Regions from separate parts of the Mesorhizobium sp. M8A.F.Ca.ET.161.01.1.1 genome, predicted to be linked through region 2. Evidence: predicted binding sites of a transcription regulator. Region 2 holds the regulator's gene; each other region holds the start of a gene.

Region 1 (9,941 bases), on a different contig from region 2:
CTGAAGCGGGTCGTGATGCCGCGCGTCGGGGGCATCATCGATGTCCGCAACGACCGCATCAGCCAGGATCTCGACCAGGCTGCCAAGTTGAAGGGCGAGGCAGACGCCGCCGTTGCCGCTTACGAGCAGGAACTGGCGGAAGCCAAGAAGAACGCGAACTCGATCGGCCAGCAAGCCAACGATGCGGCCAAGGCGGAAGCCGATACCGCGCGCAAGAAGATCGAGGCTGCGCTCGATGGGAAGCTTGGCGAGGCCGAGGCACGCATTGCTTCCATCAAGGCCAATGCCATGAAGGAAGTCGGCAGCATTGCCGAGGATACCGCTTCGGCGATCGTCGAGGCACTCGTTGGCGGCAAGGCCAGCAAGGCCGAGATCGCGGCCGCGGTCAAATCCGTGGCCCGGTGAGGAGCGCATCATGGACGCTACATCTCTCGCAACGCTCTGGGCCACGATTGCCCTGATCATCTTCCTGGCCATCGCCGTCTACATCAAGGTGCCCGGCATGATCGCCAAGGCGCTCGACGCCCGCGCCGCCAGGATCAGCAGTGAGCTCGACGAGGCCCGCAAGCTGCGCGACGAAGCCCAGCAATTGCTTGGCCAGTACAAGAAGAAGCGCAAGGAAGCCGAGCAGGAGGCTGCCGACATTGTCGCGGCCGCCAAGCGCGAGGCCGAACTGCTGGCCGCCGAGGCCCACAAGAAGACCGAGGACTATGTCGCCCGGCGCACCGCGCTTGCCGAACAGAAGATCGGCCAGGCCGAGCGCGAAGCGATCGGCGAAGTGCGCGCCAGCGCCGTCGACATCGCTGTCGAGGCGGCACGTGCATTGCTCGCCGCCAAGGTTGACGCCAAGGCAGGAGCCGATCTGTTCAAGTCCGCGCTGCAGGATGTGAAGGCCAAGCTGAACTGAGCTGACAACATCAAGCAAATCAAAGCCGTCCGGGAAACTTGGCGGCTTTTTTTGTACGGTGCGTTGACGCCACCAATCTCCCCTCATGGGGAGATGCCCGGCAGGGCAGAGGGGGGCGCGAAGGATCGCCGGCGTTCGATTCTTTATCCGTCGCACCGGCTGAGAAGTATCCGGCGAATCTGATCGCAATGAACTGACAGGTCGGCGGGACAGCGCCCCCTCTGTCCTGCCGGACATTTCCCCCCCCGAGGGGGAGATCGGCTGTAGTTCGGCGCCGCTTTCGCCTCACTCCAGCCCGGCCAAGCTCTCTTCCTCAACCACCTCGACACCCCCAAGCCTGAACGGCGCAAACGAGGTGCGGTGCAGCCGCGCCACCGGCCCGTGCGCCTCGATCGCCGTGCGATGCCGGGCCGTGGCGTAACCCATATGGACTTCGAAGCCGTAACGATCGTGATGATTGCCGCAGCCACACATCATGCGGTCGCGCATGACCTTGGCGACGATCGAGGCGGCGGCGATCGATTGCGAGCGCTGGTCGCCCTTGATCAGCGCGCGCCCTTCGCAGGGCAGTCCCGGGGGCACGTCGCGCCCGTCGGCGAGCGCGAGTTTTGCCTGAACCGGCAGCCCGACCAGCGCGCGGCGCATCGCTTCGAGGCTCGCCTTGAGGATGTTGCTGCCATCGATACCCTCCGCGCTGATCGACGCCATCGAGACGCCGAGCGCGGAACCGAGGATGCGCAGGAACAGCGCTTCGCGCTGCAAGTGGCTAAGCCGCTTTGAATCGTCGAGTCCTTCGGGAATGTTGGCGGGGTCGAGCACCACTGCTGCCGCGACGACCGGACCCGCCAGCGGGCCACGGCCGGCTTCGTCCATCCCCGCGACCGGCCACAAACCATCGGCCATCGCCTTCGTCTCGAAGGAGAAATCGGGTTTCTCGACGATCTCGAAGAGAAGCGGAGAATCAGAACGCGCGCGAGCCATGTTGCGGCGAGGTTCGCATCGGCTCCGATTCTCCGCAAGTCCCTCCGGGTCGGGTGGGGCGCCGGACCGGGAGGGCACCGTCTGCAGGCCGGGGCAGGCCGGACGGGATTATTGGCCGCAGCGGTCATGAACAGCCGCGGCGATTTTCAATTTTCAGAGCAGCATCAACTGCTCCTGGTCCTTGCCGGCGGCCACGAACTGGTCAGTCCGCAACGTGCGTCGCTCCGCATTGAGGCCGAGCCGCTTGGCGGTGATTTCGAAGCGCCGGCCGATCTGCCAGGCATAGGGGCCGGCGCCCTTCATGCGCTTGCCCCATTCCGAATCGTAGTCCTTGCCGTCGCGCATCGAACGGATCAGCGACATGACGTGGCGATAGCGGTCGGGATAGTGGCGCAGCAGCCAGTCCTTGAAGATCGGGCTGACCTCCAGCGGCAGGCGCAGCACCACATAGCCAGCTTCACGCGCTCCGGCATGGTGTGCCGAGTCGAGGATGCGTTCCATCTCCTGGTCGGTCAGGCCCGGAATGATCGGCGCCACCATCACCGAAGCCGGAATGCCGGCATCCGAAAGCTGCCTGATCGCTTCCAGCCGCTTGGTCGGCGTCGAGGCGCGGGGTTCCATCGTCCTGGCCAGCATGCGGTCGAGCGTCGTCACCGACAGCGCCACCTTGGCGAGCCCGCGCTCGGCCATGCGCGACAGAATGTCGATGTCGCGCACCACCAGGGCCGATTTGGTGACGATGCCGACCGGATGACCGCGTGCCTCCAGCACTTCGAGGATCTCGCGCATGATCCGGTACTGCTTCTCGATCGGCTGGTAGGGATCGGTGTTGGTGCCGATGGCGATGGTGCGCGGCTGGTAGCCGTCCTTCGACAACTCCTTGTCGAGCAGGCGTGCCGCGTCCGGCTTGGCGAACAGCTTGGATTCGAAATCCAGGCCCGGCGACAGGCCCATGAACGAGTGTGTCGGCCGCGCGAAGCAATAGACGCAGCCGTGCTCGCAACCGCGATAGGGATTGATCGACCGGTCGAAGGAGATGTCCGGCGATTCGTTGCGGGTGATGATGGTGCGCGGCTTCTCCACCTGCACCTCGGTCTTGAACGGGGGCAGTTCCTCCAGCGAACTCCAGCCGTCGTCGAAGACATGTCGGCTCACGGGTTCGAACCGGCCGGACGGATTGATGCCTGCCGACCGGCCACGGTTGCGGTCCGGACGGACCCGCATGCCGCTCTGCTCGATCATCGCGTTGGCCATTTCGGCTCGTCCTGCTCCGAAGGCTGCAATGTCGGCGCGCATGATCGGTTCCATCTTCGCCCGCTCCCAGGGACTGTCCATGTTCTGTCGAATCGCTCTGCTCATGGAAATTATTCCTATTTTGTTGATGAGAACAAAGCAAGAACTTTTTATGGTGCGGCGCAAAAACTGGCGTCGGTCGGCGCTTTCCGCTATTCGGCTCATGATGCTCAGTGTTCTCATCGAAACGCATAATGACGAGGAGGGTCTCGCCCGCACGCTGGCGACGCTGATCGGCGGCGCGGTCGAGGGCGTGGTGCGCGATGTCGTCGTCTGCGACACCGGCTCCACCGACCACACGCATCGCGTGGCCGACCATGCCGGCTGCCACTATGTGGGGAGCGGCGGCATCGCCGCTGGCATTCGCCAGGCCAAGGGTGACTGGCTGCTGTTTCTCGAACCGGGTGCGAGGCTGGTGGAGGGTTGGATCGACGCGGTTGTCGCCCATACCGCCAGGCAGACAATGGCCGCCCGGTTCTCGCGGGCGCGGGGCAGCCGTCCGCCGTTCCTGGCCCGGGTCTTTTCGGCAAACCGTGCGCTCGCCGACGGCCTGGTGATCAGCAAGCGGCAGGCGGCATCTCTGTCCAAGAATGCCGGCAGCGCCGAGGCGTTGGCGCGCGGTCTGGCGACAAAGAAGCTCGACGCCGAGATCTGGGCGGCGCCGCCGAGGCAGAGGTGATTTTTTGCGGCTGCTCTGTCCATTGTGCGTTGCACAAAAACTGACGCGCGGGTAACTTTCCGACAAGGCGGGTGAATTGGGTTTGGGTCATGCCGGAACGGCAGGCTCCGACATTGCGTCGGCGCTGCATCATACCCTTGAGGATCCCCATGAACCTTTCGACCACTGACAAGTCCGGCACTGCCAGTCTCGAGGCCATTGCACGCAATGGCAGCCTGCTGCGCCGCATCGCCGTGCGCATCCCGACCTATCTGAAGGACCTGCGCGAAAACCCTGCCTGGCTGCCGATGTTCGTTCTGGCGCGTACCATGCCCGGGCGCCGGATGCATTGGCTGGGCGCGAAGCGCGCTCGTCCGGCCGACAATGCCGGGGACACGATGTTCAGGGGCGTTCAGCGCGAGGCCGTCGTCGGCGCGTTGCGGTCGGACGGGCTGTTCTCGGGGCTGATCCTGCCGCCTGATATCCACGAGGAGATTGCCAGCTTCGCCCGGCGCACGCCCTGCTACGGCAATTTCGACCGCCGGCTCGAATTCGTGCCCGGCGAACATGCCGAAGCCGAAAAGCGCCTTGGCCGCTCATTGCTGAGCGGCCATTATTTCGAACGCATCCTCGACTGCCCGGCGGCACTCGCCATACAGCGCGACCCGCTGCTGCTCGACATCGCCGCGCACTATCTCGGCGCTCAGGCGAAACTCATCACGACACGCGTCTGGTGGAGTTTTCCTACCGGCGAGGCGTCCGACGCCGACAAGAACCTTGCCTCGCTCGGCAAGTATCATTTCGATCTCGATGACTGGCGGATGTTGAAATTCTTTTTCTACCTCAAGCCCGTCGACGCCGAGACCGGTCCGCATGTCTATGTCAGGGGAAGCCACAGGCGCCGCGCCATAAGGCATCAGCTCACCCTTCTCGTCGGCCATCCCGCCAAGGATGTGCTGGACGTGTATGGCGAGCAGAGCCCGGTGACCCTGACCGGAGAGGCTGGCCTCGGCTTCGTCGAAGACCCCTTCGGTTTCCACATGGGCACGGTGCCGGCACGCACGCCACGGCTGATGATGGAAGTTGGCTTCGGCGTCTCCAAGCCGTCGCGCCGTCGTTTCCATGGCGAGCCGGTCATCCGCTGAAGGCAGGTCAGGCGAAGCTCATCTCGACCGGCATCCAGCGAAGGCGACGCCTGGCTTGCCGCTCAGCTCTGTTTTCCCAGTCGAAGTCGACCAGGACCGATTCTCCGGTGAACGCCCTGTGATCGTCCAGGGCGTTGACGATCAGGATGGCCCTGGCCTCGTCATTTTCCCCGGCGATCGCGGCGGCATAGACGCCGCATTCTCGGCAAATCAGATAGTCGGCGGTCTCCAGTCCGAACCGGTATTTGCGCAATCGCCTTGCGTCCTTGACCGAGATGATCAGCCTGCCGTCAGGATCGGCGACGGCGCGCGCGCCATGCTTTGTGCAGAACGAGCATTGGCAGGCGCGGACTTCGATTTGCGATGGATCCAGCTCGGTCGAAAATCGCAGGCGTATATTGCCGCAATGGCACCCACCAGTGTGCATGGTTCCAGTTTGCACGGCCATATCTGCCTTCTCGTGAACGGTAGGGATCGCCCACGAAGATACTGTCTCCGGCATCCGGTTTGGAATGGCCGTTCGAAGGCGCCCGGCGCTGTTCTGCCTGGCGAACACGGCGTGAAGTCGGCACTTTGCCTAGGCTTTTTAAGGGGCTGATTTGCCGCGCCGCAGATGTTCGTCCAGGCGCGGCATGATCTCGACGAAGTTGCAAGGCATGTGCCGGTAGTCGAGCTGTGCCTCGATGATGCCGTCCCAGGCGTCCTTGCAGGCACCGGGCGAGCCCGGCAGCACGAAGACGAAGGTGGCGTTGACGACGCCGCCGGTCGCCCGGCTCTGGATGGTCGAGGTGCCGATCTTGTCGTAGGAGATGCGGTGGAACACTTCCGAAAAGCCGTCCATGCGCTTTTCGAAAATCGGCTCCAGCGCCTCGGGCGTCACATCGCGGCCGGTGAAGCCGGTTCCGCCGGTGGTGATCACGACGTCGATGGCCTTGTCCCGCGACCACGCCAGGACGGTGTCGCGGATCTTTTCGCGGTCGTCGGTGACGATGTCGCGGCCGGCCAGGATGTGGCCGGCCGCGGTGATGCGATCGGCCAGCGTCTGGCCGGACTTGTCCTCGGCGAGGCTGCGTGTGTCGGAAACCGTCAGCACCGCGATGCGCACCGGAATGAAGGCACGGCTCTCGTCAGTCCTGGCCATCTCACTCAGCCTCCGATGCCATGCTGCGCGTTGCCGCGACGAACCAGTCGGGCTGGCGGCCGCGGATCTCGGCCGCCGCGCGCTTGGCGACATTGCCGGTCTCGAACAGGCCGAAGCACGTCGCGCCCGATCCGGACATTCGTGAAAAACCCGATCCAGCCTTATCAAGCCATGAAAGCGCCCTGCCTATGGCGGGCTGCATCGCAAGGGCTGGCTGCTCGAGATCGTTGCGGGTCACCTCCAGCCAGTTGCGCAGGCTGTGAAACTCGATGCTGCGCGGCAGCGGCGGCAGTGGCTCATTGTCGCGACGGGACAGTGAAGCGAAGATTTCCGCTGTCGAGACGGGCGTTCCCGGATTGACCAGCACCAGACCCAGCGCCGAAAAATCCGGCACCATCGACAGCTCCTCACCGATGCCGCGCGCCACCAGCGGCTTTGCCGCCAGGCACATCGGCACGTCGGCGCCTAGCGAAAGACCGATCCGCGCCAGCTCGGTGCTGTCGATGTCCAGGCCCCAGCTCTCCGCCAGCCCGCGCAGCACGGCCGCCGCGTCGCTCGACCCTCCGCCCACGCCGGACGCGACCGGAAGGTTCTTTTCGAGCCTGATGGTCACGGGCGGCGTGCTCCGAATGCCGGCGGCCTGCCGCAACGCATCGCGTGCCTTCAGCACCAGATTGCCGCCATCGAGCGGGACGTCCGCCGCATAGCGGCCGGACACGCTGAAATCGTCGGCTTCAGCCGGCGCGATCTCGATCCTGTCGCCAAAGCGCGTGAACACAGCCAGGCTTTCGATGAGATGGTAACCGTCGGGGCGCCTGCCGGTGACGTGCAAAGCAAGATTTATCTTGGCGGGTGCCGCCCAGGTCCGGACACGCGGACCGGATTCCACAGTCTCTATTGCGAGTGAAATGAGGGTCAGTCCTTGGCCAGCCGGTATTCGCCGGTCTTCGGATCCTTGACCAGCGTTCCCATCGCGCCGTTGGCCGCCTGTTTTTCGGTCCGCCGCACCTTGGCCGTCACGCGCTCGGCCTCGCGCAGGAAGGTGCGGTAGCCGAAATAGGCGGCGACGCCGACGACGGCGAAGAAAATGAGCTGCGGCATGTCAAAACTCCTACCACGCTGGGCCGGTAAGGGCGGCCGGTCGGGTCTTTCGGGCAACCATGCTAGACGCTTTCATGGCTTTTTCAAAGCCCGAAGCGCGCCCACAATGCGCGCTCTTCCGCCGCATCGATGACGCCGCTGGCGGCAGCCGCGGCGATATCGGGCGCTGAAAAGCCCTTGTTCGAGCCGAACAGGCCGAAGCGGCCGAGGAAACCGCGCGGCGCCGAGACCAGCCTGAGCTGGGTCTTCGGCCCGAAGCGGGTCTTCAGCACCGTGCGCATGTCGCCGAGTGCATCCACGAGGCCGAGTTCCAGGCCTCGCTTGCCGGTCCAGAACAGCCCGGTGAACAGATCCGGATCGTCCTTGAGCTTCGTGCCGCGCCGCTCCTTGACCAGATCGATGAAAGTCTCGTGCACTTCGAGCTGCAGCGCTTTCAGCCGCTCGACGTCTTCCTTCTTCTCCGGCTTGAACGGGTCGAGCACCGCCTTGTTCTGGCCGGCGGTGTGGACGCGCCGCTCGATGCCGATCTTCTTCATCAGCTCCGGAAAACCGAACGAGGCCGACACCACGCCGATCGAGCCTACGATGGACGATGGGTCGGCGAAGATCTCGTCGCCGGCGACAGCGATCATGTAGCCGCCGGAGGCCGCGACATCCTCGACGAAGACCAGCACTTTTTTATTCTTCTCGACCGCAAGGTCATGAATGCGCTTGAAGATCAGTCGCGACTGCACCGGCGAGCCGCCGGGGGAGTTGATCGAGATCGCGACCGCCGGCGCGTCGAAGGAAAACGCTTTTTCGATCAGTCCGGCGGTGGAAGCAAGCGACAGGCTCGGCCGGAACTGGCCGCCGCCGGCCATGATGGTGCCGTGCAGCCGGATGACCGGAACGGTGACGACGGTGGAGCGCCAGGACTTCGGCAGCAGACGGTTGAAAAGACGTTTCACGATGACGTGGTCTCCGGCGGTGGTTGCAGGCATGTAGGGATTTCCCGGCCAACGGCAATGTGCAGGGCCGCGAACAGCTCAATCTCCGAACAGCGAGGCGAGCCCGTTGGTGATCATTTCGCTGCGCTCGTCGGGGCCGTTGCCCGATCGCGCGTGAAGCATCAGGGGCGGACGGATGGCGAGCTTTCCCCGTGCCCCAAGTGCTGCCCGCACGACAATGCGGATTGCCGCTGCGTCCGGGCGAGGGTGCACGGCGAGCATCTCGGCTTCGCCGAAGCGGCCTGAAATCGCGTCGAGAATGGAGCCGAGCTGTTCGGGCCGGGCGATGACGGCAAGTCCGCCGCGCGGCCTGACAACCGCCGCCGCGCTGCGGATCCAGTTTTCGAACAGCCCGTCCTCCATGACATGGGCTTCCTTTCTTAGCTGCTCGGGAGTGGCGCGGTCCCGTGCGGCGTTGAAAGGCGGGTTCATGATGACGAAGTCGAAATCATTGTCGGCAAGGCCGGCGGCGGCCCGGGCCCGACCCGACACGGTGACATCGGCCACAAGCACGGCCGCGCGATCGCTGAGATGTGCATTGCCGGGATGGGCAAGCGTGGCCGCCGCGAAGGCCGCCATCTCGGGCGCGCGTTCGACCAGCACAGCCTGGGCGCCCGGACAGCGCGACAGCACCGCCAGACCGGCAGCACCGGCGCCGGCTCCGAAATCGGCGAGCCGTCCGCCAAAGGAGGATGGCACGGACGCGGCCAGCATCATCGCATCCATCCCGGCGCGATGGCCGCCATGCTTGGGCTGCACCAGCCAGAACCGGCCGCGGTGGAAGGCATCGACCGTATGGGCCGGCGCATCCGTGGCAAGGGCGGCTGGCGCGGCCGACATTATTTCCCCCGGATCTCGTTTGCGATGCCGGCATCGGTCAGGATGCGGCGCGCGGCGTCGGCCTGGTCGGCATCGACCATGACGCGCCGCGGCAGGATACCGAGCGAGCCGTCGAGCACGCTCATGTTCTGGTCGGCGACGAAGCAGCCGATGCCGGCATCGCGCATCAGCGATTCGACAAAGGAGATGATGACGGCGTCGTTGGTGCGGATGAGTTCTATCATCGCAAGAAACTCGCAGGTTGCAGCGTGCATGTAAACGTGCGGCCGCATTCCCGCATTTCCCGGCGTTGACACGCTGTCGCCGCCGCCGCGCCAATTCGCCACTTGCCGTGCCCGTGTCCGCCGCCCTAGAGTCCATGCCGGGACTAAGGGTGCCGTCGCACGCGTTATACCAAGACGGGAGTGATTGTCGTGGGTGTCGTTCTCAACATTGAAAACGGGAAGCGGGAGCCCGCCTCCATCAAGGATCTGATCGATCTGACGGCGACCGATATGGGGCGCGTCAACGAGCTGATCCTGTCCAAGGCCGGCTCCGACGTCGAGATGATTCCCGAGGTTGCCAACCACCTGATCTCGTCCGGCGGCAAGCGGCTGAGACCAATGCTGACGCTGGCCGCGGCGCAGATGTTCGGCTATGCCGGCGAAGGCCATGTCAAGCTCGCCACTTCGGTCGAGTTCATGCACACGGCCACGCTCCTGCACGACGACGTCGTCGATGAAAGCGGCATGCGGCGCGGCAAGAAGACCGCCCGCATGATCTGGGGCAACCAGGCCAGCGTGCTGGTCGGCGATTTCCTGCTCGGCCAGGCCTTCCGCATGATGGTCGATGTCGGCTCGCTCGAAGCGCTCGACATCCTGTCGAGCGCCGCTTCGATCATCGCCGAGGG
Region 2 (9,941 bases):
TAGGGTGTCGAGGGCGCAAGGGGCAGACCCGATGACTGGACGAGGCCGGGGCTCGGATCGGGGCGAGGGCGCCATTGTCGGCGTCAGCGAACGGTCCTTGTTTGCGACGCCTCCGGCGATCCCGCTGCCATCGCCGCTCGTGGCTGCGCCCGCAACCCAGCCGTTGCAAGCGGGCTTGCCGGCGCCAACTCCGTCTCCTGCCGCACGCAGGATCGTGCGCGCGCGCCGGAAAATCGGCCGGATATCCTTGCTTCGCCTGCGCCACGGCTTGGCCAAGGCGGCGGAGCTGGAACTTGACCGGGGCATCGCCTTCCTGCTGGTGCCGGTCTGCCTGGCGGTTGGGGCGATCGGCTACTTTTCGCTGGCGACCGAGCCCGATTTTGCAAAGCCTGTCGCGGTCATGGTGCTGGCGGCGACCTGTGCATTCGTCTCGCGTTCCTGGCCGAAAACCCATCTGTGTTTCATGGCAGTGCTGTTGTGCGCGCTGGGCCTGCTCGCGGCGAAGGTCGAAACATGGCGAGCAGGAACCCGGATGCTGGGTTCGGAAATCTCGACTCAATTGACCGGCCGCGTGGTCTCGCTCGAGGAGATGGAGAGCGGCCGTATCCGGTTGACCATGGACGTGATTTCGACCGCCCGGCCGAAATTGCGCTATGCGCCGGAAAGGGTCCGGCTTTCGGCACGCAAGATACCGCCGGAAATGACCGCTGGCTCGCTTATCACAGGCTACGCCAAACTGCTGCCGCCGACCGGTCCGGTGCGGCCGGACAGCTACGACTTCTCCTTCGACAGCTATTTCGCAGGCATCGGCGGCAGCGGCTTCTTTCTCGGCAATCCAACGGTTGTCGCTACCGACGATGGTGAGATGTCGCTGCCAGCCCGTCTTTTTTCAAGCATCGAAAACGCCCGCGAAGCCATCGCCGACCACATCAGGGGCAGCATCGGCGGCGCCGAAGGCGAGATCGCGGCGGCGCTGATCGTCGGCGTGCGCGCCGGCATTCCCGATGAAATCAACGAAGCGATGCGGCGTACCGGCATCTATCACATCATTTCCATTTCGGGACTGCATATGGCGCTGGTCGCCGGCACCATCATGGGTCTGTTGCGCGGTGCCTTCGCGCTGTTTCCAGACTTTTCCGCGCGCCGGCCGGTGAAGAAATATGCGGCCGCCGCCGCACTTTTCTCGATCGCCGCCTATCTCGTCATTTCCGGTGTCGTCGTTGCGGCCGAACGCAGCTTCATCATGCTGGCGGTGATGCTGATTGCCGTCTTGTTCGATCGCGCGGCGCTCACCATGCGCAACCTGGCCATCTCGGCGATCGCCGTTATCCTGGTTTCCCCGCACGAGGTCGTCGGCCCGAGCTTCCAAATGTCGTTCGCGGCAACCGCGGCCCTTGTTGGCGCCTATGCCGGCTGGGCGGACCACCGCGCTGGTAAGACGAGGCCACCGTCGCCAAAGCGGTCACTACCCGGGTTCCTGACGCGAAAATTCCTGCTGGCGACAGGTGGATTGGCCATGACCTCCATCATTGCCGGCAGCGCGACGGCGCTGTTTGCCATCTGGCATTTCCAGCGCGTATCGCCGCTCAGCCTGTTCGCCAATCTGGCCGTCATGCCGATCGTGTCGGTGGTCGTCATGCCTTTTGCGGTCCTCAGTTCGCTGGCGATGCCCTTCGGCGCCGACGGCCCGTTTCTCTACGTGATGGGCAAAGGCCTGACAGCGATGATCGCCGTATCGTCATGGATATCGGAGCGCTCGCCGATCGATGGGGTAGGTCTGATCTCGCAGCAATCCGTGCTGCTGGTGGCCGTCGCGCTGGTCATCGCGACGATGGCGACGACCTGGCTGCGGCTCGCGGCACTGCCATTCGCACTTGCCGGTCTGTTGACTGTGTCGGACATACGCACGCCCGATGTGCTGATCTCGGAAGACGCACGGCTGGTCGCACTGCCGATCGGCAATGGCGAACTGGCCGTCAACCGGGAACGTCCGAACGAATTCGCGGCCGACAACTGGAAACGCGCTCTGGTCTCCGAAACAATCGTCAAACCGGAAATGTTCGACAAGGCGGACGGGCAATTCGATATTGCCGCTCCCACCGACCTGCCGCAGGGATCGCCGTTCTATTGCCGCGAAGGCCTTTGCCTTGCCAGGCACCCTTCCGGCGCGATCGTCGCCTATGTCGAGGATCGCAAGAACACCTGGAAAGCCTGCGCCTTCGCCGACCTGATCGTCGTCAATGACGCGACCGCCTATGACGCCTGCCACAATCCGCTGGTTGTCGTCGTCACGAAACGGCAGCTCGCCCGCAAGGGAAGTGCTGCCGTCTTCTTCGATCCCCAGTCGGCCACAACCCCGGCTGTGATCGAATTCGCTGTCGACGGACCATACCGGCCCTGGCACGAGCAGCGAAAATTCTCACGCGAGGCGAGGGGGCTGCCGCCCTATAAAAAGCCAGACAAGTCCGATGGCAAACCGGCTCAGTAGCGCCTGATCAGCCCGACCAGCTTGCCTTGTACCTTGACTCTGTCCGGCCCGAAAATGCGCGTTTCGTAGGCTGGATTGGCGGCTTCGAGCGCGATCGAGGCGCCTTTACGGCGGAACCGCTTCAGCGTCGCTTCCTCCTCGTCGACCAGCGCCACGATGATTTCGCCCGGACTTGCCGTGTTGGCATTGCGGATGATGACCGTGTCGCCGTCGAAGATACCAGCCTCGATCATCGAGTCACCCTTGACCTCCAGCGCATAGTGCTCGCCGCCCATGATCATATCCGGCGGCACCGAGATCGAATGCGTCTGATGCTGGATGGCATCGATCGGCACACCGGCGGCGATACGGCCCATGACCGGGATGGACACGGCTGAAACCACATCGTCGTCATTGCCGGCCGCGGGCAGACGCGAAGGCGCCGTCGCCGGCTTGAGCTGGCGGCCAAGATTGTTTTGACCAAGGCTGCCCTGGATGACGCTGGGCGAAAATTTCTTTGCCGCGTTCAGGCCGGGCGCGATCGAATCCGGCAGCCGCAGCACCTCCAGCGCGCGCGCCCGATTGGGTAGCCGGCGAATGAAGCCGCGTTCCTCCAGCGCCGTGATCAGGCGATGAATCCCGGATTTGGAGGCAAGATCGAGCGCTTCCTTCATCTCGTCGAAGGAGGGCGGTATCCCGCTTTCCTTGAGCCGTTCGTGGATGAACATCAGCAGTTCATGTTGCTTGCGTGTCAGCATGGCGGCCCCCAAGGCATTGAACGAAGGTCTGAACCAGAATCGAAAAAACAAACCCAGAACAAACACTATCTGTTCCAGTTGTGTTCCGCAACCGTTTAAAGTTTAATGAATTTGTTAAGGCTGCGGATGTTTTTTGTCCGCTACGGCGGGCAGAAGCCGACCTTTTCCGCCATCGGCAGGCCCATTGAAATCGTTATGGTTAATGGCCTGTGGCCCATCCGCTCCCGAGTTTGGCGTCAGCCGTTCGGAAGGCTTTCCCCGGGCGGATTGTATAATTTATCGGTCCGTTATTCGCGGAACGAAACGAAACCAAAACGCCAACGACTGGCAGCTTCGGGGCAGCGATGGACCCAGGCGTCCGGCCCCACTCCGACCAACGCGTGCGAATAGATGTCGCGGAAGCGCCGGAGTCATCCCGAACCGGCTTTCAAGCTGCCGGCGCGGGCGGCGTATTTGGTCGGGCCGCTGTCTTCGCTGTGGACATAGACGTGCAGGGTGTAGCCGATATGGGCCACCATCAGCGCCTTGGCCCGCTCGACGTCACGATCGAGTGCCGCTTCCATGATCGCGGTATGGTGTTCGATCGCAATCGCTTCGCGCAGCGCCTCCATCGCCTCTTCGTAGCCATCCTTGAGGCCGGCCGCGGCCCGCAATGTCGGCGCCAGACCAAGAAAGCGATGATGCCGGCGCAATTGATCCGAGATCGTCGAGCGGAAACGCAACAGCCAATCGCATGTGGCGGCACTCAGCAGCGCCGCATGGAAAGCCTCGTGATTCTCGTCCCATTTGTCGACCGCCGCATCCGAGGGATCGTCGACCGCGGTTTTGCAACGGGAGAGCCGGTAGTGGGCTGTGACCACGGCATCTTCCCATTCCTTGCCGCCTTTCTCCATCGATTCGAGGAACAGGGGGATCTCGACCACCATCCTGGCGCGCGCCAGATCCTCCAGTTCGGCCCGCGACACCGGAGCCACGGCAAAACCGCGATTGCTGATGGCGGTGACCAGGCGTTCGGCCTCGAGCCGCGACAAGGCTTCGCGCAATGGCGTCCAGCCGACTCCATAGGTGCCGCGCAGTGCACTCAGTTTGAGCGGGGCGCCGGGCATGAGGCGCGTGGTCAGGATATCGCGCCGCAACAGCTGATAGGCTGCCTCCGTCTTTGTGGAGCTCGTTTGATCCTGCATCGCGGTCCATCCGTCGTCTGGCAGGGAAAATTATATATGATGTAGGGGCATGGCAAGAATTATATATAATGTTTGACACAAGCCGGCGGACTGACCATGATCGTTTGCAGTAGCCGCGCTGCAAGCGGCGGTGATCAAATCTGGGAGGAAATGATGTTGAAGTCGAAATCCGCTTGGTTGTCGGGTTTGTTCCTGGCTAGCGCGTTGATGGTGAGCGCCGGCAGTGCCGCCGCCGACCAGATACGCATCGGCATTGCCAACTTCGGCGAGCACCCCCAGCTCAATGCCGCCATAGCCGGCTTCAAGAAGGCGCTGACGGACAATGGCTTCGTCGAGGGCAAGGACGTCGTCTATACGGAAAGCCATACCAATTTCGATGCATCGCTGGTGCCGCAGATGATCGCCAAGCTGCAGGCGGAGCAGCCCAAGCTGATCTACACCATCACCACGCCGGTCTCGCAGATCGCCAAGAAGGCGCTCGCCGGTTCCGGCATTCCAATCGTCTTTGCCGCGGTCACCGATCCAGTGGCGGCCAAGCTGGTGCCGTCGTGGGATTCAGGTGACGAAGGCATGACCGGCGCCAGCGATCTGCAGGACGTCGCCGCGGTGATGGCCTTCACCAAGAAGCTGCTGCCGAACGCCAAGCGCTTCGGCGTGCCTTACAATCCGGGCGAGGCCAATGACGTTGCCTTGGTCGAAAAGATCAAGGCGGCGGCGCCCGCCGCTGGCTTCGAGGTGGTGGAGGTCGGCATCGACAACGTCAATGACATCCAGCAACGTATCGCTTCGCTCGCCGGCAAGGCCGACGTCATCTACGGCCCGGCCTCGAACCTGATCCAGCCGGCGATCGCCGCTGTCTCCGCCGCCGCCCGCCAGGCCGGTATCCCGGTCGTCAACTCCGATGACAGCGCGGTCCGCAACGGCACTGTGCCGGCGAGCTTCGCGGTCAATTACACGCAGGTTGGCATCAACGCCGGCGACATCGCCGCAGAGATACTCAAGGGCAAGGATCCCAAGACGATCGCGCCGTCGCGCCCGGCCTACAAGGATCACATGGCAACGATTTCCCGCAAGGCGATGGCCGCGTTCGGCATCGAGATACCGGCCTCGATGGCAGATTGCGGCTGCATCGTCGACTGACATCAGGCTGCATGAAGGTGACGGCGCGGGCGCCGTCACTTTTCATGTCAGGGAGGAACGATGCTCGAGATCCGATCCGCGCGCAAAGTATTCTACAGGGGCCAGGCCGACGAGAAGATCGCGCTGGACGGCCTCAGCCTGTCATTGGCGACTGGCGAGTTCGGCATCGTCATCGGCTCCAACGGAGCTGGCAAGAGCAGCATGCTCAATGCCATTTCCGGAGCTCTGATCCTCGATACCGGCAAGATCCTGATCAATGGCGCCGATGTGACTGATATGCCGGTGCACAAGCGCGCCGCGAAACTGGCGCGGGTCTTCCAGGATCCGATGCGCGGCACCGCCGCCAGCATGACGGTGGCGGAAAACATGCTGCTGGCTGATTTGCGCAGCAGCAAGCGCACCTTGCGCCAGGGGCTGAACCCCACCCGGCTCGCGTCCTACAAGGAACGCCTGTCGATACTGGGCCTCGGCCTTGAAAACCGCCTGGACACCCGCGTCGACCTGCTTTCGGGTGGGCAGCGGCAGTCCCTGTCGCTGATCATGGCGGTCGGCGGATCGCCCGACTTGCTGCTACTCGACGAACATACCGCGGCGCTCGACCCGCGCACGGCCGAGATCGTCATGCAGGCAACGGTGCGCGCTGTCAGCGCGCTGAAGCTGACGACTTTGATGGTGACCCACAACATGCAGCATGCCGTCGACTACGGCAGCCGGGTGATCATGCTCGACGCCGGCCGCGTCCTCCTGGAGGTCACAGGCGAAGAGAAGGCGAGGGTCTCGGTTATCGATCTGATCGGCCATTTCTCAGTCAAGACCGACCGCATGTTGCTGGCGAGCTGATCATCATGGGCTTCATTCAGGACGTTCTCGCCAGCTTCGTCGCGATCATGCCGGTCACGCTGGCGCAAAGCCTGATCCTGGCCTTTGTCGTGCTCGGGATCATGATTCCGTTTCGCATGCTGAATTTTCCCGATCTCACCAGCGAGGGCGCCTTTCCGCTGGGCGGCTGCATCTGCGGCGTCCTCCTTGCCGCCGGCGCATCGCCGTTGGTCGGCATCGCCGCCGCCCTCGTTGCCGGCTTCGCGGCGGGCTGCTGCACCGCCTTCATCCATCTGCGCTTCCGCATCCACACGCTTCTGGCGGGCATCCTGATGATGACGATGCTCTACAGCATCAACCTTCGCATCATGGGCAAGTCCAATCTCTCGGTCTTCGGCTCGCCGACGGTGTTCGACTGGGTGCCGTTCGCGCGGCCGGGGTTTCCCGCCAGCAAGATCGTCGTCGCCGGCCTTCTCGCGCTGATCGCCTTCATGCTGCTCCACATGTTCTTCAGGACCGAGAAGGGGACGGCCGTGCGTGCCGTGGGCGCCAATCCCGACATGGCCGAGGCGCAAGGCATCAATGTCTGGGCCGCGACCATAGGCGGTGTCGGGCTGGCGAGCGCTTTTTCGGCTTCAAGCGGCGCGCTGATGGTGCAGTCGCAGGGATTTGCCGACGTCAATATGGGATTGGGGATCCTCATCAACGGCCTTGCCGCGCTGATGATCGGCGAGGCCGTCGTCGGCAAGCAGACGGTCTGGCGCCAGCTGCTGGCGCCCTTCGCCGGCGCGATCATCTACTACCAGCTGGTGTCGTTCTGCCTTGCCGCCGGCATGCCGCCGCCCGACCTGAAGCTTGCCACGGGTCTGTTCGTGCTCGCCATGCTTGCCTTGCCCAGCCTCAAGCGTAGCCGCGGGTCGGCGCCGGCACGCGAAGCGATCCGTCAATAACCAGGGCATGAATAACCAGGGAATGTCACAAATGATGCGTGCACCGCTCGATTTCGCAGCCGTCGAGGCCATGGATGCGGCGGACCCGCTGCGCGCCATGCGCGACCGGTTCATTTTGCCGGAAGGCGTCATCTATCTCGACGGCAATTCGCTTGGGGCCGCGGCACCCGCCGTCTTCAACGAGCTACAGAACGCCGCCACCCAGGAATGGGCGCAGGATCTCATCCGCGCCTGGAATACTGCCGGCTGGTTCGACATGCCGCTGGCACTTGGCGACCAGCTCGGACGGCTGGTCGGCGCCGCGCCCGGCCAGACCGTGGTGTGCGATACGACCTCGATCAACATCTACAAGGTGCTGCATGCCGCGCTCGGCATGCGGCCGGACCGGTCGGTCATCGTCGCCGAAGGCGACAGCTTTCCGACCGATCTCTATATGGCCGAAGGCGTGGCCTCGACGCGACCCGGCACCGTCTTGCGGCTCGAGGGCGTCGACGCGCCGACCATTGAGGAACTGATCGACGAGCGTGTCGCCGTCATCCTGGTCAACCATGTCAATTACAAATCCGGCCAGCTGCGCGACATGGCGGCACTGACATGCAAGGCCCATCAGGTCGGCGCGCTGATCGTCTGGGATCTCTGCCATTCCGCCGGCGCCTTGCCGGTCGAACTCGACAGCGCCAATGCGGATTTCGCCATCGGCTGCACTTACAAATATCTCAATGGCGGTCCGGGCGCGCCAGCCTTTATCTACGCCGCCACGCGTCATCACGACAAAGTCCAGCAGCCGCTCAGCGGTTGGTGGGGCCACGCGCGGCCCTTCGCCTTCGAGCAGGGTTATGCGGCCGGCAGCGGCATCCGTCGCTTCCTGTGCGGCACGCAACCGGTCTTGTCGATGCGGGCGCTCAAGGGGGCGCTGGATATCTGGGACGATGTCGACATGGCGGCAGTGCGCAACAAGAGCATCGCGCTCACCGACCTGTTCATCCAACTCGTCGAGACCAGATGCGGCGCTTACGGCCTGGAGCTGGAAAGCCCGCGCGATGGCAAGCAGCGCGGCAGCCAGGTTTCGTTCCTCCACCCCAACGGTTACCAGGTGATGCGGGCGCTGATCGAGCGCGGCGTGATCGGCGATTTCCGTGCGCCATCGACGATCCGCTTCGGCTTCACGCCGCTCTATGTCGGTTACGCCGATGTATGGCAGGCGGTCGGGGTGTTGGAAGATATCCTGCGCACCGGCGCGTGGAAGGACGCGCGCTTCGCGGTCAAGACCGCGGTGACCTGAAGCGTCGGCGCAATTCCAGGAAAAGTGCCGCGCCGCTTTCCAGTCCGCACCAAGGAGCTCAGAGCCGGGTACGGACGTTCCAGAGTTCCGGAAACAGGACGACCTCGAGCATCTTCTTGAGGTAGGAGGCACCGGATGTGCCGCCGGTGCCGCGCTTCAGGCCGATGATGCGCTCGACCGTGGTGACGTGGTTGAAGCGCCATCGGCGGAAGTAGTCCTCGAAGTCGACCAGTTTCTCGGCCAGTTCATAGAACATCCAGTAGCGCTGCGGATCGCGGTAGATGGTCTGCCAGGCGACGAGGACCTCTTCGTTCTCGCTGCGCGTCTCTCGCCAGTCCGTGCGCCTGGCATCGGCGCCGATGTCGAATCCGTTGCGTGCCAGAAGCAGCAGCGCTTCATCGTAGAGCGACGGCTCGGTCAGGATTGCCTCCAGCCTGCCCGTGAGGTCCGGCCGGTGCTTGTGCGGCCCAAGCATGGCGAGGTTGCGATTGCCGGCCATGAATTCGATGGCGCGATACTGCCAGGACTGGAAACCCGAGGACTGGCCGAGCGCATCGCGGAACTCTGTGTATTCGCTTGGAGTCATCGTGCGCAGCACGTCCCAGGCGTTGTTCAGCTGCTCGAAAATGCGGGCGACGCGCGACAGCATCTTGAAGCTCGGTTCGAGGCGGTCGGCACGGATCGAGCGGATCGCGGCGCCAATCTCGTGCAAGGCGAGCTTCATCCAGAGTTCCGATGTCTGGTGCTGGATGATGAACAGCATCTCGTCATGCGCCGACGACAGCGGCGCCTGCGCGTCGAGTACTTTCTCCAGGTGCAGATAGTCGCTGTAGGACATGCGTTCTTTGAACGACATCTGTGCGCCTTCGGACGCCGGATCGTAGGGTTCGCTCAATTGATTTTCTCCGTGCGCAGGCGGAAGCGCTGGATCTTGCCGGTCTGGGTCTTGGGCAGCGCGGCGATGAATTTGACCGATCGCGGGTATTTGTAGGGCGCGATGGTTGCCTTGACGTGGTCCTGCAGGCGCTTGACGGTCATCGCGTCCGGCGCCACGCCTCGCACCAGCACGACATGCGCCTCGACGATCTGGCCGCGCTCGCCATCCTCGGCGCCGATGACAGCGCATTCGGCGACATCGGGATGCGAAAGCAGCGCCGCCTCGACCTCGGGTCCGGCGATGTTGTAGCCGGCGCTGACGATCATGTCGTCGGAACGCGCGGCAAAGTGAAAGAAGCCGTCCTCGTCCTGCGTGAAGGTGTCGCCGGTGAGATTCCAGCCGTCGCGCACATAGTCCTTCTGCCGGTCATCGGCCATGTAGCGGCAGCCGGTTGGCCCGCGCAC
Region 3 (9,941 bases), on a different contig from region 2:
CCTTGTCGGTCCTTCGGGTGGGGGAAAAAGCACGCTGCTGCGCTGCATCAACCTCCTGGAGATCCCGACCTCGGGCACGGTGCGGATCGGCGACGAGATGCTCGAGTTCCGCCCGGGCGGAAAGGTGCCGGCGGCGGACATAAGGCGTCTGCGCCTGCAGACCGGCATGGTGTTCCAAAATTTCCAGCTGTTTCCGCATCGCACCGCTATCGAAAATGTCATGGAAGGTTTGGTCACGGTGCTCAAATGGTCGCCCCAGAGGGCACATGAACGGGCGCTCGCGCTGCTGGAGAAGGTCGGCATGGCCCACAAGGCGGATGCCTGGCCGGCGACGCTGTCGGGTGGCCAGCAACAGCGCGTGGCGATCGCCCGGGCGCTGGCGCCGTCGCCCAAGGTGCTGCTGTGCGACGAACCGACTTCGGCACTCGACCCGGAATTGGCGCAGGAGGTGGTCGATGTGCTTAGCCAGCTCGCCAGCGAGGGAACGACCATGGTGATAGCGACGCATGATTTGCGCCTGGCTTCCAAGATCGCCCAGGAAGCGGTGTTCCTCGATGCCGGCGTCATTGTCGAGCAGGGGCCATCCGCCACGCTGTTCGGCAATCCGGAGCGCGAAAGGACAAAGCGGTTCATCGCCACGCTGAAGCAGGAGGCGGCGGAGAAGGAGGCCGGCGCATAGACGCGGCAATCTCCGGCAATCTTAAAGACAAAAAACCCGGCACGAGGCCGGGTTTTTCGTTAACTCGAAAGCGAAAAGCTCAGGCAGCCTCTTCCTGCTCGGCTTCCTCATTGTCGGCCTTGGCGCCACGCTTGGGGCCCTTGTTGAGATTGACCTCGATCAGGCGCACGGCTTCGGTTTCCGACATGCGGTTGACAGCCGCGATCTCGCGGGCCATGCGGTCGAGCGCCGCTTCATAGAGCTGGCGTTCGGAATAGGACTGCTCCGGCTGGTTGTCGGCGCGGTAGAGGTCGCGCACGACTTCCGAGATCGAGATCAAGTCGCCCGAATTGATCTTGGCATCATATTCCTGGGCACGGCGCGACCACATGGTGCGCTTGACGCGGGCGCGACCCTGCACGACCTTCAGCGCGCGCTCGACATAATCCTCTTCCGACAGCTTGCGCATGCCGATGGAGGTCGCCTTGGCGACCGGCACCTTGAGCCGCATCTTGTCCTTCTGGAAGTCGATGACGAACAGTTCCAGCTTGTGGCCAGCCACTTCCTGCTCGTCGATCGAGACGATCTGGCCGACGCCATGCGCCGGATAGACGATGTACTCGCCGGTCTTGAAACCGTGACGCGCGGCCGTGGACTTCTTCTGCGGGGTGATCGTTGCCATTACGCCCTGAACTCCTTGTTGTGGGCCGGCGGCGGTGCCGGCTGAACTCACGTGATCGGGGTCACCGATCATTAGCCGCACAACAGATGAACCCACCGGAAAAGCCGGGACCGGCAAACCGCACGAATTGCGACCGCCTGGCCCAGATCGCTCTGGTCCGGAATGGGATTTTCACCTTTCAGTGATTTGGGGCGTCTGCGCCATAAATCGACGTTGTGTCACCGGCATGTTTCGCTGATGTAACACAAAAAGTCGGAAGAATCAAGGTTTTGCTGCGTAAGCGAAGGCCACAACCAATCGCCGCCTGTCAAGGCGGTTAATCCGACGTGCTTGTTACGCTACGTCATACAAGCCTTTACGGCGGTGTTGTCAATCGCCTTCGCCGGGCTCGGCGGAGAAGTATTTCTCGAACTTGCCGGCCTCACCGTCGAAGCTCTTGGCGTCGGCCGGCGGCTCCTTCTTGGCGGTGATGTTCGGCCATTTCTCGGCATATTCGGTGTTGATCTGCAGCCATTTGTCAAGGCCGGACTCGGTGTCGGGCTTGATCGCGTCGGCCGGGCATTCCGGTTCGCAGACGCCGCAGTCGATGCACTCGTCGGGATGGATGACGAGCATGTTCTCGCCTTCGTAGAAACAGTCGACCGGACAGACCTCGATGCAGTCCATATATTTGCATTTGATGCAGTTGTCGGTCACGACATAGGTCATCGGTCGGCTCCGGGATGTCCCGTTTTTGTTGGCTTTTTTTGTGAGGTAACGCCTTTATCGGCTGCTTGCAAGGGTGGCCGTTCCCAGGGGCATCAGGGTTTGGGAATGGAATTCCAGGTGGGCGGCGCCGCGAAGCCCCGGCATGCCCCACCGGCCGTCCTGTTTGCCGCTCCCGGTTCTGCTTTTTGTTTGCCGCTGCCCTCGGGCAACGCCCCTCCGCGGTCGGTCGAACGGCTCAATCTTCGTCGAGCAATCGGTCGGTCTGGCGGCGCTCTTTTTTGGTCGGGCGGCCGCTGCCTGCCTCCCGCAACGCCGGGATGGCATCGGGAAGGGCGTCAGCCTTGGGTGCGGGCGGCGGCGACATGTCTTCATAAAGAGTGCGGGCTTCCTCGGCCGGGCCGCGCCGCACTCCGGCGCCGAGCACCTTCCAGACGAAGATATGCCGGTCGAGCGTGATGGTCAGCACGTCGCCCGGCTTGACCAGATCGGATGCCTGCGCTGCTTTGTCGCGATTGATGCGCACGCGGCCGGCGACCACCAATTTAGCCGCCAGCGAGCGCGATTTCACCGCACGCGAAAAGAACAGCCATTTGTCGATGCGCTGGCGGCCTTCAGCAACCATCGAAGCGCCGAGCCTACTTCTTTAGTTGGTCGCGCAAGGCGGCGAGCTTGGCGAAGGGGGAATCCGGATCGAAGCGCACCGGGCGCTCCTCGCGCGGCTTGGGTTGGAAGGCGGGCTTTCCGCCCCCCTTGCCTTCCGGCCTGCCGCCCTTCCAGTCCGGGCGGCCTTCACGGCGCTCGGGACGATCGCCTTGCGGGCGGCCATCGCGGCGCTGCTCGCCGTCACCTTGCGGCTTGGGCTTGAACTTCGAGCGGTCGAAGCGCGGCTTGCCGGCGCCGTCGCGGCGTCCTTCATGGGCGGGACGGTCCGTGGGCGTGCCTGTTGCCGGTGCGCCGCCGGCATCGGCCGACGCGTTGCCTCGGCCACGCGCTTGTCCGTTTTGCGGGCGGTTGTTGCGGCCGTCGCGATGACGCGGACGCTGGTCAAAGCGGCCTTGGCGCCACAACAGGATCGGCTTTGGCGCTTCGGCTTCCGGCACCGTTTCGCCGACGGCTTGCGCCACCGCAACGGATTCGGCTGCTTCCGTCGGCGCGGGGGCCCCGACGGCCGGCTCCGCCGCCGCGGGGGCCCCGACGGCCGGCTCCGCCGCCGCGGCGTCCTCTTCTGGGGGCGCGGCGTCAATCTCGGCAGTCTCAGCTTCGGCCCGCGACTCAACCGGCGCCGGCTCGACGGGTTCAACGGCGGCTTCGGCTACAGGCGCCTCTTCGCCCCCTGCAACGTCAGCCGTGGCTTCCGCCTGCTCTTGCACGGCAGCTTCCGTCGGCGCGTCTGCCGCGATTTCGGCCGCAACCTCCATCGCCGCGGCGGCTGCCGCATCCGGCACCGGTTCCGATCCTTCGGCGGCTGGCGCTGCCGCCTCTTCCGCCGCCTCGGCCTGTTCCGCGCGGGCTGCCTCCGCGGCTGCCTGCTTGGCCGCGGCGGCTTCCCGCGCGGCAGTATCCTGCGCTTCCAGCCGCGCCTTGACGTCCGCCGCCGGCTTCGGCTCGGCGCGATAGCCGAGACCCTTGAGAATCTCTTCCATGTCGTCGGCGGTGGCGCCGAGGATCGACATCATCGGCGGCGTCACCATGAAGGACTGGCCGTCATAGGCGCCGTCCGGTCGCTGGCCGAGGCCGGGCTTCCAGTTGGTCGCCGGGCGGATCAGGTCAGCCAGCCGCTCGAGAATGTCGATGCGAACGGCGCGGCGGCCGAGATTGCGGTAGCCGGCAAGCTTGTAGAACGCCTTGTCGAAGGCCGGATCGATCACCACCGAGGTGCGGCCCGATGCCAGCGCATGGACGACGTCGCCGAAGCCGGGCTTGTCCTTGCCGTCGTTCTTCAGCGCCCACAGCAAGGTCACCAGTCCGGCGGGCGCCGGTTTGATCAGCGCCGGCACGAAGACGTGGTAGGCACCGAAGCGCACGCCGAGCCGGCGAAGCGCCGCGCGGCCTTCCTGGTCGAGCGACTTCATCTCCTCGGCGATGTCGCGGCGATTGATGAGGCCGAAATTCTCGACCAGCTGGAAGGCGATGCCGCGGCCGATACCGGAAATCTGATCGGCATTTTTCAAGTCGACCAGCGGCTTCAGCAGGGATTCGATCTGGAAATTGACGAAGCGCTCGGCGCGCGCGGCGACCTTGTCGCGCGCCGGTCCGGTGAGCTGTTCGTCGGCCAGCAGCACCAGGCGCGGCTTCAGCGCGTCCTCGCCCGAAACCAGCGTGCCGATCGGCGCGCCGATCCAGCGCAGCGTGCCGTCCGAACCGAGCGCGAGATCGCCATTGGCGCAGGCGCCGAAGCGCTCCGCGCGTGCATCGAATTCGGCGGCCAGCGCCTTTTGCGCGGCCGTGCGCACGGCCTTGGCGTCTTCGCCGCCGGCGGTCTGGTCGGCGGTGAAGCGGAACCCTTGCAACTCGCCGACGTGATGGCCTTCGACAAGGACGGTTCCGGTAGGACTGATTTCGGCTTCAGGCATGGTATTTTCTCTAAGGCGCCGCATGAGGACGGAAGTCCTGCGGTCTACGAAGCGTTTCGTCAACCGCTCATGCAGCGCATCCGACAATCTGTCTTCGATTTCGCGCGTCTTTTCCTGCCAGTGTGCCTGATCGGCCAGCCAGCCGGGCCGGTTCGACACGAATGTCCAGGTGCGGATCTGGGCGATGCGGTGCGACAGCGTGTCGATATCGCCCTCGGTGGTGTCGGCGCGGCGCACCTGCTCGGCCATATAGTTCTCGTCGACATGACCATGCCGGGCGAGGTCCATGTAGATCGAGGCGATGAGGTCGGCATGCTGGGCGGGCGCGATCTTGCGATAATCCGGCAGCGCGCAGGCTTCCCACAGCAACGCCACGCGCTTGGCATTGGTTGCGAGCGCGCGGATGCCTTCGTCGCGGGAGAGATGTTCGAGCGCCTGGGCATCGACGGCCGGAAGGGCGCGCGTCAGGCCCTCGACCGGGGCGTTGGTTTCGATCGAGCGCTTCAGCGTATCGAGGCTGGCGAAATCGAATTGGGCGGTGCGCCACTGCAGCACCTTCACCGGGTCGAAGTCATGGCTCTCGATCTTCTGGACCAGATCCTCGTCCAGCGGGTCAACCTGCCCGGTGACTCCGAACGTGCCGTCGCGCAGATGCCGGCCGGCGCGGCCGGCGATCTGGCCGAGTTCGGCCGCCGTCAAATTGCGGTACTGGTAGCCGTCGAACTTGCGGTTCTGGGCAAAGGCGACATGGTCGAGGTCGAGGTTGAGACCCATGCCGATCGCGTCGGTGGCAATGAGATAGTCGACATCGCCCGACTGGAACAGCGCCACCTGGGCATTGCGGGTGCGAGGCGACAGCGCGCCCAGAACCACCGCCGCACCGCCCTGCTGGCGCCGGATCAGCTCGGCGATGGCGTAGACCTCGTCGGCGGAGAAGGCGACGATCGCGGTGCGCCGTGGCAGGCGCGTCAGTTTCTTGGAACCGGCATAAGCCAGATGCGACAGGCGCGGCCGCGTCACCACCGAGACGCCTTTCAGCAGCCGCTGGAGGATGCCGTGCATGGTGGCCGCGCCGAGCAGCAGCGTTTCCTGGCGGCCGCGCAGGTGCAGGATACGGTCGGTGAAGATATGGCCACGCTCGAGGTCGCCGGCCAGTTGCACCTCGTCGATGGCGACGAACGCGGCGTCGGTCTCGCGCGGCATGGCTTCGACGGTGCAGACCGAATATTTGGCGCCCGGCGGCTGGATCTTCTCCTCGCCGGTGATGAGCGCCACCTTGTGGGCGCCCACCTTTTCGCAGACGCGTGTGTAGACCTCCCGGGCCAGCAGCCTCAGCGGCAGGCCGATGACGCCGGTTTCGTGCGCCACCATGCGCTCGATGGCGAGATGGGTCTTGCCCGTGTTGGTCGGCCCAAGCACGGCGGTCACGTCGCGGCCCGACAGGATCAGCGGCTCGGTATGTTTCTGCTGGATGTTCATCGGCTCGGAAATAAGGCTTTCTCGCCTCTCGTTGTCGGGAGCGTGCCTGGACGGCGCGTATGACAGCCGACACATAGGGATTTCGGGCGCGAAGCGAAAGCGGAATGTTCCGCCCGGGTTCCGAAGACGCCCGTGTCAGCCCGCAAATCAGTTCCTGCTTAACAGTTGGAACGAGTCTGGAACGAATCAGCGACGAATCGGTGACTCCGTCAGATTCAGCTTTTGTTCACGGCTAGATATGGATTTTGCGACCATGAGTCTCACCACATGCTGAATCAGAAAACTGGCCCGTTTTATGCTAGGCGAACCTCTCTGTTAACTTTCGCCTGTGAACGAGGTCGGGGGCTCGATGCGCACTGCTCAAGATTATGAAATTGTTAATCTTTCTGAATTGTGGGTTAAGAAACTATGGGTGATCTCGGCCTATTAATGTTAACTTCCGCTCAAAGCCGGAACGAATCGGCGACAAAACAGCGTCAGCGCTATTTTCCCTTTTTGTTCCCCCAATATCTTGTGTTGTGAACAGCTTATCCACCGAGAATCCACAGGCTTGCCCACAGGTTTCGCGCAGGCGCGCTGCCGCCATTAACCTTTGCGTGCCGGATTGGGGCAGCCGCTCGTAGCGGGCGCTTTAGGCCCAGAGCATCACTTGAAAACGGACCGGTTTCCCGGTCCGTTTTCGCCCGTCAAGGCCGCTGGTTGGTGGGCAGGCGAAAATCAATGCCTAGACGAAGTACTGGCCGCCATTGGCGGTCAGGGTCGAGCCGGTGATGAAGCCGGCATCCTCGGAAGCGAGGAAGACGACGCAGCGCGCGATCTCTTCCGGTTCGCCGAGGCGGCCGACCGGGATTTGCGGGATGATGCGCTCGTTGAGCACTTTCTCGTCGATCGCCTTGACCATCTCGGTGGCGATGTAGCCCGGGCAGATGACGTTGACGGTGATGCCGGCGCGGGCGCCTTCCTGGGCGAGCGCTTTCGAGAAGCCGATGTCGCCGGCCTTGGCGGCGGAGTAGTTGACCTGTCCGGCCTGGCCCTTCTGGCCGTTGATCGAGGAGATGGTGATGACGCGGCCGAACTTGCGGTCGCGCATGCCGCTCCACAGCGGATGGGTCATGTTGAAGACACCGGACAGATTGGTGTCGATAACCTCTTTCCACTGCTCGCGCGTTATCTTGTGGAACATGGCGTCGCGGGTGATGCCGGCATTGTTGACCAGTACCGAGACAGGGCCGAGGTCGGCCTCGATCTGCTTGATGCCGGCGGCGCAAGCGTCATAATCGGCGACGGACCATTTGTAGACCGGAATGCCGGTCTCGGCCTTGAATTTGGCCGCCGCATCGTCATTGCCGGCATAGTTCGCGGCAACTGAATAGCCGGCAGTCTTCAAAGCGATCGAGATGGCAGCGCCGATACCGCGCGATCCACCCGTGACGATTGCAACCTTGGTCATGTGTTCTCCTCCCGTTGGTCGGAGGAGCAAATAGGGAGTAGCCAATAGCGAATAGGGGTTTGATGTCCCGCCGCGCTGAGGCCGTTCTTCCCTATTGGCTACTCCTATTCGCTATTGGCTTGTTCAGATTGCTTCCACGCACATGGCGACGCCCATGCCGCCGCCGATGCAAAGGGTGGCCAACCCCTTCCTGGCGCCGCGGCGACGCATCTCGAAGACCAGCGTGTTGAAGACGCGGGCGCCCGAGGCGCCGATCGGATGGCCGATGGCGATGGCGCCGCCATTGACGTTGACGATCGAGGGGTCCCAGCCCATGCCCTTGTTGACGGCGCAGGCCTGCGCGGCGAAAGCCTCGTTGGCCTCGACCAGGTCCAGATCGCCGACCGACCAACCTGCCTTTTCCAGAGCGCGCTTCGAAGCGGGAATAGGTCCGGTGCCCATGATCGCCGGATCGACGCCGGCGGTTGCCCAGGACGCGATGCGCGCGAGCGGGGTGACGCCGCGCCGGGCGGCTTCCGCTTCGCTCATCAGCAGCGCGCCGGCGGCACCATCATTGATGCCGGAAGCGTTGGCGGCGGTCACCGTACCGTCCTTGTCGAAGGCCGGCCTCAGCTTGGTCATGGCATCGATCGTGGCGCCGCGGCGGATGTACTCGTCCTGATCGACAACCGTGTCGCCCTTCTTGCCCTTGATGGTGAAGGCGACGATCTCGTCCTTGAACTTGCCGGCTTTCTGCGCGGCCTCGGCCTTGTTCTGCGAGCCCAGCGCGAACTGGTCCTGGTCGTCGCGGGTGATCTGGAACTGGCGGGCGACGTTCTCGGCGGTGTTGCCCATGTGGTAGCCGTTGAAGGCGTCCCACAGCCCGTCCTTGATCATGGTGTCGATCATCTTGTAGTCGCCCATCTTGACGCCGGCGCGCAGATGCTCGGCGTGCGGCGACAGCGACATCGATTCCTGGCCGCCGGCGATGATCACCTTGGCGTCGCCGGTGGCGATCTGCTGCATGCCGAGCGCGATGGCGCGCAGACCCGAGCCGCAAACCTGGTTGAGGCCCCAGGCGGTGGTTTCCTTGGGCAGGCCGGCAAGGATCGAGGCCTGGCGGGCCGGGTTTTGGCCTTGCGCCGCGGTCAGCACCTGGCCGAGGATGACCTCGTCCACCTCGGCCGCCTCGACGCCCGTACGTGACAAAAGCTCCTTGATGACGACAGCACCGAGTTCATGCGCCGGCGTGGCCGCGAAAGCACCGTTGAAGGAGCCGACGGCCGTGCGTGCGGCACTGGCGACAACGATGGAATTGGCAGAGGACATATTCTTCTCCAGACTTCGAGCTGTCATGTTTTCAGGCATTGTTGGCAACTTTTCTTGCCCTTTCCATGACCCAAGTCAAACCGGAAATCGGCATGGCGCCCATGCGCCGCAAGCAGGTCGCGCATCGCCGTGCCGGCGGACCGGGCGCTGCTGCGCAGCATATTTTGCCCGCTATGCAGCATAATATGATCCCGCAGTGCACAAACTGCTTGGAATTGTGGGGCTTTTGCGCATATCCTCAAAAAGGGCGCAATCGTTACCGGCTGCTTACTCAGGCGTGCCGGTGTCCGGGGAGGATGCAGATGGCCGCAAAAGACGACCCGATCATTATCAAGAAATACGCCAACCGCCGCCTCTATAATACGGGGACGAGCACCTATGTGACGCTCGAGGATCTGGCCGAGATGGTCAAGAAGGGCGAGGAATTCACCGTCCAGGACGCCAAGACCGGGGACGACATCACCCATCCGGTGCTGACGCAGATCATCTTCGAGCTGGAGAACAAGGACGGGCAGAACATGCTGCCGATCCCGTTCCTGCGCCAGCTGATCGCGTTCTATGGCGACCAGATGCAGATGATCGTGCCGAGTTTCCTCGAACAATCGATGATCGCCTTCTCCAAGGAACAGGAGCGGTTCCGCGAGCAGATGAAGGGCGCCATCGGCAAGTCGCCGCTGGACGTGATGAAGATGGCGACGCCGATGAAGGCGCTGGAAGAACAGACACGGCGCAACATGGAAATGTTCCAGAATGCGATGCGGCTGTTCACGCCATTTCCGCCGGCGGGTTCCGCACCCGCCGCTGCCCCTGCCGAACCGGCCAGGAAGGAAGCGCCGGAGAAACCCGACGATCTGCAGCAGCTGAAGGACCAGATCGCTGCCATGCAGCGCAAGCTCGACACGATGTCGTAAGGGGCGGGGTCCAGGCCAAAATCCGCCCGTGCCTTATCGGTCGATGGTCGACTGCCACAGGTCGCGGAATTCGTCGTGTCGCCGTCCAGTGGCCATCACGGGCGCAGAACACCAGGCTCCTTGCCCGAAGCGAAGGGCAGGTCCTCATCCTGCCAGCCTGAAATGCCACCGA

What was found. The regulator LexA, encoded in region 2, represses DNA repair genes until DNA is damaged. The targets are predictions, from matches to a motif close to TGTTCNNNNTGTGTTCNG.
Region 1: EN804_RS24495 (PA0069 family radical SAM protein) is a predicted target of LexA. The motif match lies at 3,272-3,289, and genes of this name have one in related genera.
Region 3: EN804_RS14575 (helicase-related protein) is a predicted target of LexA. The motif match lies at 6,267-6,284, and genes of this name have one in related genera.

Annotation. Positions count from the first base shown of each region.
Region 1 is NZ_SRTD01000011.1:136,216-146,156, reverse strand. Features, by position in the region: gene EN804_RS24510 (F0F1 ATP synthase subunit B) at 1-405, shown strand, start outside; gene EN804_RS24505 (F0F1 ATP synthase subunit B) at 416-907, shown strand; gene EN804_RS24500 (ribonuclease HII) at 1,193-1,888, opposite strand; gene EN804_RS24495 (PA0069 family radical SAM protein) at 2,042-3,196, opposite strand; gene EN804_RS24490 (glycosyltransferase) at 3,348-3,860, shown strand; gene EN804_RS24485 (hypothetical protein) at 4,010-4,984, shown strand; gene EN804_RS24480 (hypothetical protein) at 4,992-5,432, opposite strand; gene moaB (molybdenum cofactor biosynthesis protein B) at 5,571-6,125, opposite strand; gene EN804_RS24470 (4-(cytidine 5'-diphospho)-2-C-methyl-D-erythritol kinase) at 6,127-7,014, opposite strand; gene EN804_RS24465 (hypothetical protein) at 7,041-7,226, opposite strand; gene EN804_RS24460 (S49 family peptidase) at 7,310-8,173, opposite strand; gene EN804_RS24455 (methyltransferase) at 8,252-9,052, opposite strand; gene EN804_RS24450 (DUF2007 domain-containing protein) at 9,052-9,276, opposite strand; gene EN804_RS24445 (polyprenyl synthetase family protein) at 9,466-9,941, shown strand, end outside.
Region 2 is NZ_SRTD01000001.1:131,720-141,660, forward strand. Features, by position in the region: gene EN804_RS00665 (ComEC/Rec2 family competence protein) at 32-2,488, shown strand; gene lexA (transcriptional repressor LexA) at 2,482-3,225, opposite strand; gene EN804_RS00675 (GntR family transcriptional regulator) at 3,636-4,409, opposite strand; gene EN804_RS00680 (ABC transporter substrate-binding protein) at 4,563-5,549, shown strand; gene EN804_RS00685 (ABC transporter ATP-binding protein) at 5,610-6,389, shown strand; gene EN804_RS00690 (ABC transporter permease) at 6,395-7,318, shown strand; gene kynU (kynureninase) at 7,353-8,600, shown strand; gene kynA (tryptophan 2,3-dioxygenase) at 8,659-9,495, opposite strand; gene EN804_RS00705 (AMP-binding protein) at 9,492-9,941, opposite strand, start outside.
Region 3 is NZ_SRTD01000005.1:74,954-84,894, forward strand. Features, by position in the region: gene EN804_RS14555 (amino acid ABC transporter ATP-binding protein) at 1-679, shown strand, start outside; gene EN804_RS14560 (CarD family transcriptional regulator) at 759-1,340, opposite strand; gene fdxA (ferredoxin FdxA) at 1,710-2,048, opposite strand; gene EN804_RS14570 (RNA-binding S4 domain-containing protein) at 2,284-2,670, opposite strand; gene EN804_RS14575 (helicase-related protein) at 2,684-6,100, opposite strand; gene phbB (acetoacetyl-CoA reductase) at 6,825-7,550, opposite strand; gene EN804_RS14585 (acetyl-CoA C-acetyltransferase) at 7,674-8,858, opposite strand; gene EN804_RS37240 (hypothetical protein) at 8,882-9,040, opposite strand; gene phaR (polyhydroxyalkanoate synthesis repressor PhaR) at 9,161-9,769, shown strand; gene EN804_RS14595 (rhodanese-like domain-containing protein) at 9,865-9,941, opposite strand, start outside.